DNA from 2 places in the Brooklawnia propionicigenes genome. Region 2 is predicted to be linked to the other one. Evidence: predicted binding sites of a transcription regulator. Region 2 holds the regulator's gene; the other holds the start of a gene.
The links. Region 2 encodes LexA, which represses DNA repair genes until DNA is damaged. Its sites were predicted from a motif close to TCGAACANNTGTTCGA; they were not measured.
Positions count from the first base shown of each region.

Region 1: the regulator LexA is predicted to act here: its motif matches at 1,902-1,917, upstream of QUE25_RS06145 (DUF222 domain-containing protein).

Region 1 is NZ_AP028056.1:1,360,841-1,364,253, forward strand. Features, by position in the region: gene QUE25_RS06135 (hypothetical protein) at 1-726, opposite strand, end outside; gene QUE25_RS06140 (DNA-formamidopyrimidine glycosylase family protein) at 842-1,705, opposite strand; gene QUE25_RS06145 (DUF222 domain-containing protein) at 1,931-3,187, shown strand; gene QUE25_RS06150 (four-carbon acid sugar kinase family protein) at 3,184-3,413, opposite strand, start outside.
Region 2 is NZ_AP028056.1:2,869,662-2,873,074, forward strand. Features, by position in the region: gene QUE25_RS13250 (ATP-dependent DNA helicase) at 1-1,472, shown strand, start outside; gene lexA (transcriptional repressor LexA) at 1,482-2,270, opposite strand; gene QUE25_RS13260 (hypothetical protein) at 2,539-2,895, shown strand; gene QUE25_RS13265 (RDD family protein) at 3,019-3,413, opposite strand, start outside.

The sequences.
Region 1 (3,413 bases), 1.5 Mb from region 2:
CGCGACCGGCGAATCCACATCGGCCATGGCTTGGGCGACGAGGAAACCATGATCGATCCGTTGCCGTCCCTGCCGGTCGGTCCAGCTGCCGACCACGACCAGCTGGGAGCCGGCGACCTCGTCGGCCACCCCTCCCCAGCTGGGCAGCGCGCTGGTCTGCAGGGCAACCGACGGATAGCAGACGGCGAGCTGCCCGATGACGTCCTCGCCCGGGCTCTGCTCGGAGTCGGCGCCGATCAGCAGGGCGTGCAGATCGCTGCCACAGCTGGCGGCGTAGGCGAAGGCGAACGCGGTCGGCGCGTAGCCGGTCTGCCGCGGGTCGACGAGCAGGCTGATCGTCCGGGTATCAGTGGGTTCGTCGGTGACCACGACCAGCGGGCATTGCGGGGCGGCCAGCCGGCGAGTCGCCTGGCGATACCCCGACGGGCGGGATACGGCCATCGCCGTGCAGCGGGGCGAGACCCGGCGGATCACCGCGTCCGGTCCGCCATCAAGGATGCGGTGGTCGACCGTCAGGCCGGGGTGGTTGCAGCGCAGCTCGCCGGCCAGACGACGGGCGCGGTGGCGCTGGGACGAGGTCTGCGCGGATACCAGTTCACTCGGTTCGATCAGGCTGAGATGGTGGTGACTGTGCTCGGCCCAGTTGGCGGCCCAGTGAGCCGCCGCGACCTCGTGTTCGGAACCATCCAGCACAACCGCGAGACCGCACAACTGGTCGTCGCTCATCGTCGCCTCCCTCGCATCGTCGATGAATCGATCTCACCAGCACCCGGTGTGGGCTCACCATGGCCCTGCTGTGCAGTTGATGTGCCCGCGGGCGCCGCCTATTGGGATGACCGGCTCAGCGCAACAGCTTGCTCATCCGCCGGTCGGCCAGCACCTTGCCCCCGGTCTGACAGCCCGGACAGTACTGCAGCGAGGAGTCGGCGAAGCTGACCTGAGCGATGGTGGTGCCACAGACCGCGCATTGCTCACCGGCTCGTCCATGCACTCGCATCGCCTGGCGCTTGTCGTCCTTCAGCTTGTCGGGAGGCAGGCCCTGGCAGCGCTCGATCGCGTCGGCGAGCACCGTGCCGATCTGGTCGTAGAGCAGCTGGCGGCCCGCCTCGTCGAGACTGGACGCCGGGGTGAACGGGCTCATCTTCGCCGCGTGCAGGATCTCGTCGCTGTAGGCATTGCCGATGCCCGCGATGATCCGCTGGTCACGCAGCACACCCTTGAGCTGGGATCGCCCAGCGGCGTCCAGGATCGCGTCGAAGGCCTCGCGGGTGAATTCCGGCGCCAGCGGATCGGGGCCGAGGGTAGCGATCATCTCGACGTCATGCGGATCGTCGGCGAGCCAGATCGCCAGCCTGCGCTGGGTGCCCGCCTCGGTGAGATCGAATCCGGAGTCGTCGTCGAGGGTGAGCCGGAAGCTGAGTGGGCCCTTGCCCGGCCGAGCGGGGGCCGCGGGCTGTTCGGGTTTCCATTTCAGCCAGCCAGCCCGCGAGAAGTGGACGATCAGGTGCACGCCCTGCGCGTCGATATCGAGCATCTTGCCGTGCCTGGCGACGCCGCTGATCTCGAGGCCGACCAACGCGCTGAGTGGGGGTTTGTAGGTCTTCAGAGCGGAGAAGTCGGTCAGTTGGACGCGGGCGATCGCGCGGGTGGCCAGTTGGGCGTCCAACCAACCTCGTAACGCCTCGACCTGGGGCAGCTCCGGCATCTCGCCTCCCTGTTCGCGCGTGGTTTCCATCCATCTTCCACCGGAGGCCGCGCGGGTGCCAGGCGTCGCCGCAATTCGGGTGCTGGTAGATCACGGATCCGGTTCGGCCTTTCGTCACGATGCTGGATATGGATGGCCCTGGACCGCCCGCGCCACGCTCCAAAAGGGCAGAAAGAACGTGATCAGGGCCTTGTATTCGAACATCTATTCGAATAGACTTTCGATATGGAGAACCCCATCCGTGACCCCCGGACCCTGGTCGAACCTGCGACCAGCAAGGAAGCACTCGACGCGCTGGACCACGCGCACCGCCAGATCATCGCCTCCGAAGTCGCCGCACTGGTAGCGCTCACCCGCGCTGCCGACCTGTGGCAGGTCGACGAGACCGCGGTCGGTGAGGGCATCGAGCGACTGATGCAACCCGGCCATGATGGAACCCCGCTGGTCGGTGAGTTCCTCGCCCTGGAGATCGGCCCGCTGTTGGGGATCTCTCCCCAGTCGGCGATCTTCCAGATCGGAGACGCCCTCGACCTGCGGCACCGGCACCCGCGACTGTGGCAGGCGGTACTCGCCGGCACCGTGCGAGTATGGCAGGCCAAGAAGGTCTGCCTCGAGTGCGCGCACCTGTCGGCCGAGGCCGCGCTGAACGTCGATCAGGCGATGAGCGCCGCCGTTGGCGTACTGCCGTGGGCGCGGGTGATGAAAGCCCTGGCCGGTCAGGTCATCGCCGCCGATCCCGACCTCGCCCGGCAACGCGCCGAAGCCCGGCGTGACTCACGCAAGGTCCGGGTATCGAAGATCGAAGACGGGCATGTGAGCTTCTACGGCCTCGTCAACCCCGTGGACGGCATCTTGTTCGATCACGTGCTCACCCAGATCGCCGAGACCCTTCCGACGGCCCCCGATACCCCGCTGTGTCGTGACCTCGACCGCAGGCGGGCCGCCGCGATCGGCGTGCTGGCGCGGGGTGCGTTGGGCCAGGACACGCTTCCCACCCACACCCTGGTGGTCCACATCTCCGCTGATAACCTCGGCATTGCCACCGGCGTGGCCCGGATCGAGGACTGGGGCCCGATCCTCACCGACCAACTCCCCCAGTTCCTGGCCCATTCGAAGGTAGTCGTCCGCCCAATCCTCGACCCCGCCGCCATACGACCGGTCGACGCCTATGAGACCCCCGCCCGGATGCGATTCGCCGTCGAACAACGCAACCCGGTCGATGTCTTTCCCTGGGGAACCCGCAAGGCCAGCCGGTGCGATATGGACCACACCATCGCCTACATCGAAGGCAGGCCGGGCCAGACCAGCCTCGCGAACCTCGGTCCCCTCTCGCGCAAGACCCACCGGGTCAAGACCCACGGCAGATGGACACTCGAACAACCCGAACCCGGGGCCTTTCACTGGACCTCACCCTACGGCTACCAGTACTACGTCACTGCCGCCGGAACCACGCGCCTGTTCGCGCCGGCGGGTTCCGGCTAGGACAGCTTGTCGACGACCTCGACCAGCGAGTTCTCATCGCCCACGTTGCCGGCGAAGACGATGTAAGGAATGCCGCAGGCGGGCCCGGCGACAGGCTCCCATAGGGAGACGATGCCGGGCAGCATCGGGCCACGGACGAATGCCCTGGTCATGCCCAGTCCGCGCGCTGCGACGTCACTGGAGGTGATACCGCCCTTGGCGATGACGAAACGCGGTGGATAGCCGG
Region 2 (3,413 bases):
CACCGAGCCATTCCCCGCGGGCCTGGGCGCAGGTCTCGGTGCCGGTACGCGAATGCCTGGGGGCCAACGTCTGCCCCTACGGCGCAGAGTGCTTCGTCGAGGAGGCGCGAGCCAGGGCCAGGCAGGCCGACCTGGTGGTCACCAACCACGCGCTGCTGGCCATCAACGCCATGCACGGCGGCACGGCGCTGCCCGAGTACGGTCCGGTCATCATCGATGAGGCGCACGAACTGGTCAACCGGGTCACCGGTGCGGCGAGCAGCGAACTGTCGGCGCAGCAGATCGGACGGGTCTCCAAGCGGGCGAGCGCTTGGCTGGACGATGACCTGGCCACAGAATTGCTGGAGGTCGCCGACACCTTCGCTGATGCACTGGCCGAGGTGGCGCCTGGGCGCATCACGGAGCCGGGTTCGCTCGCGGTCGAGGCCGCCGCGTTGGTGCGCGAGGTCAGCCGCCGGGCGGTTTCGGCGCTGGCGACGGGGTCGGGGCAGAGCTCCGATCCGGAGCAGCGGCAACAGGCGGCGTCGGCGATGAAAGAGATCTTCGAGATCGCCGAGCGCATGGCCAGACTCGACGAGCACGATGTGGTCTGGCTGAGCGCGCACGATCGCTTCGGCCGTCAGCTCAACGTTGCGCCGCTGTCGGTTGCGGGGCTGATGCGCGAGAACGTTCTGGAAGAACATCCGACGATCCTGACGTCGGCGACGTTGACGGTCGGTGGTGCATTCGAGTCGATGGCCGGGAGCGTCGGGCTGCGCCGTGCGGACCGTATCGCGGCCGATACCGAGGCCGGCGACGCCGGGCAGTGGCGTGCCATCGATGTCGGATCTCCTTTCGACTACGCCAAACAGGGCATCTTGTATGTGGCGACCGGGCTGCGCAACCCCGGCCGCGATGGTATCGGCGCCGACGCGCTGGCGGAACTGGCTGAGCTCATCTGGGCCGCGGATGGCCGCACGCTCGGCCTGTTCGCCTCGCAGCGGTCTGCCGAAGCAGCCGCAGAGCACCTGCGCGGCGCACTCCCGGGGCTGAACGTGATGTGCCAGGGCGAGGCGAATCTCAGTGAGCTCACCCGCACCTTCATTGCCGAAGAGGATTCCGTGCTGCTGGGCACGATGTCGCTGTGGCAGGGCATTGATGTGCCGGGGGACACCTGCCGGCTGGTGGTGATCGACAAGATCCCGTTCCCGCGGCCCGATGATCCGCTGATGCAGGCCCGACAACAAGCTGTCGCTCAGGCCGGCGGCAACGGCTTCATGCAGGTGGCCGCGAGTCATGCGGCCCTGCTGCTGGCCCAGGGTGCCGGACGCCTGATCCGTTCGACGAGCGACCGGGGCGTGGTGGCGGTCCTCGACCCGCGGCTGATCAAGGCCCGCTACAGCGGCTTCCTGCGAGCCTCGTTGCCGCCGTTTTGGACCACCACCGACGCCGAGGTGGCAATCCAGGCATTGCAGCGTTTGGGGACCAGCTAGCGGTCCGGCTCAGATCCGCCGCAGAACCGCGACAACCTTGCCGAGAATCGCGGCGTCGTTACCGTCGATCGGCTGGTAGGCCGGATTGTGCGGCATCAGCCAGACCTGGCCCGGCACACGGCGCAACGTCTTCACGGTGGCCTCCCCGTCGAGCAACGCCGCTACGATGTCGCCATTGTCCGCAGTGGGCTGCTGACGGACGACCACATAGTCGCCATCGCAGATTGCTGCGTCCACCATCGAGTCTCCGCGCACCTTGAGTGAGAACAAGGTCCCCTGTCCGACGAGCTCGCGTGGCAGCGGCAACACCTGCTCCACCTGTTCGTCAGCGAGAATCGGCACGCCGGCGGCGATGCTGCCGAGCACCGGCACAGCGACGGCGTTCGGTGACCGGTCACCCGAATCGGTGGCGTCGTCTTGGCCGAGCGGCTCGGCCTCGGGTTCTGTTGGGGAGGCCGTCCGGGTCGGAAGAATGACCTCGAGGGCCCGCGGACGATTCGGGTCGCGTCGCAGGAAACCCTTGGCCTCCAGGGCCTTCAGCTGATGAGAAACGCTGGAGGAACTGGCCAGGCCGACAGCCTCGCCCACTTCGCGGATGCTGGGTGGGTAGCCGCGAGACGACACGGTTTCCTGGATGAACTCCAGGATGCGGCGCTGACGGGCGGTCAGCCCCAGTTCGTCCTCGGAGCTGTCGGGTAGTTCGGCGACGTTGTCCAAGCCCAGATCGCGGGCGATGTCTTCGTTGGATGGCCGGCCGGCACGGCGAGGGGTGGCGGGTGGACGCCTCACTGTGATCATGAGACAACGCTAGATCATCCGGGGGCGTCATTCAAACATCTGTTCGAGCGTGTCGCCAATGGATGCGATCGGCGAACCACGGACCACAGATGCGGCGGGAATCGTCCGAATGGTTTTGTCAGTGGGCCCTGCTTGCATGGTTCTCAGACGGCAAGAAACAAGCGAATCGAACACTTGAACGATCGCGGACGGCTCGCTAGGCTGTGCATCGAACACACGTTCGATCCTGTTAGCTGCGGCGGATGGCCGGGCGGATGGAGGAAGCAAGATGAGCGTCCTGGTGGAAAGTCAGATCGATGTCCGGCGCGTCGCGGGCTCACCCGTACGGTCGAGGCGCGCCCTGCTCGACGGCGACCGGCGGCCCTGTGCACAGATGCGCTTCGTGCCCACTCGGGCGGCCGGTCCCCGGCAACCGGCATCGCCGCTTCCGGGGGCCTACTACCAGGTGGTGGCCTCGGCCGCGGCCGCTTCGCCCGCATCGACACGATCAGTCGTTGGCCGCGAGGAGATCACGCTGACCGATCGTGGCCTGGTGGTGATGATGATCGGTTTCACCCTGGCTGTGCTACTCGGAGTGTGGATCGTCGTTTCGCAGTACCTCGCCCTGGCGCCGGGTCTGGCCTGAGCGCTGCGGTCACCAGCGCCAAGGGCCTCGGACAGCGAAAGCGGGACGGCTCCTCAGGGAACCGTCCCGCCCGTGTAATCGCTCAGGCGCTGGTGAATGCTCAGGCGCTGGTGATTGTGTGACTCAGTAGCCGTAGGGCTGCTGCGGCGGGCCGTAGGGGGCCGGCGGGGTCGTCGGCGACTCGTCCAGCACCACGGTGTTGAGCATCTTGTCCGCGAGGGTCTGCCGCTTGGCGTCCCACAGCGGGAAGAGCCATCCGATGTAGCAGATGATGGAGTCGACGATGTGCGCGAAGTAGCGCAGGATCGACATTCCTGGCCCGATCGGTTGACCAGTGGCCGCCGATACCAGCCGGGTCTTGGCGACCCTGCGGCCGTACGTCACCCCGGTGTTGCCGCCGACGTAGCCGACGTTGTAGACAACCCAGCCGACCCCCAGGACGAACTGGACGATGCCGCCGATCATGCTCTCATTGCCGCCCGAATTGAAGAAGGAGGAGATGATGCCGATGACGATGC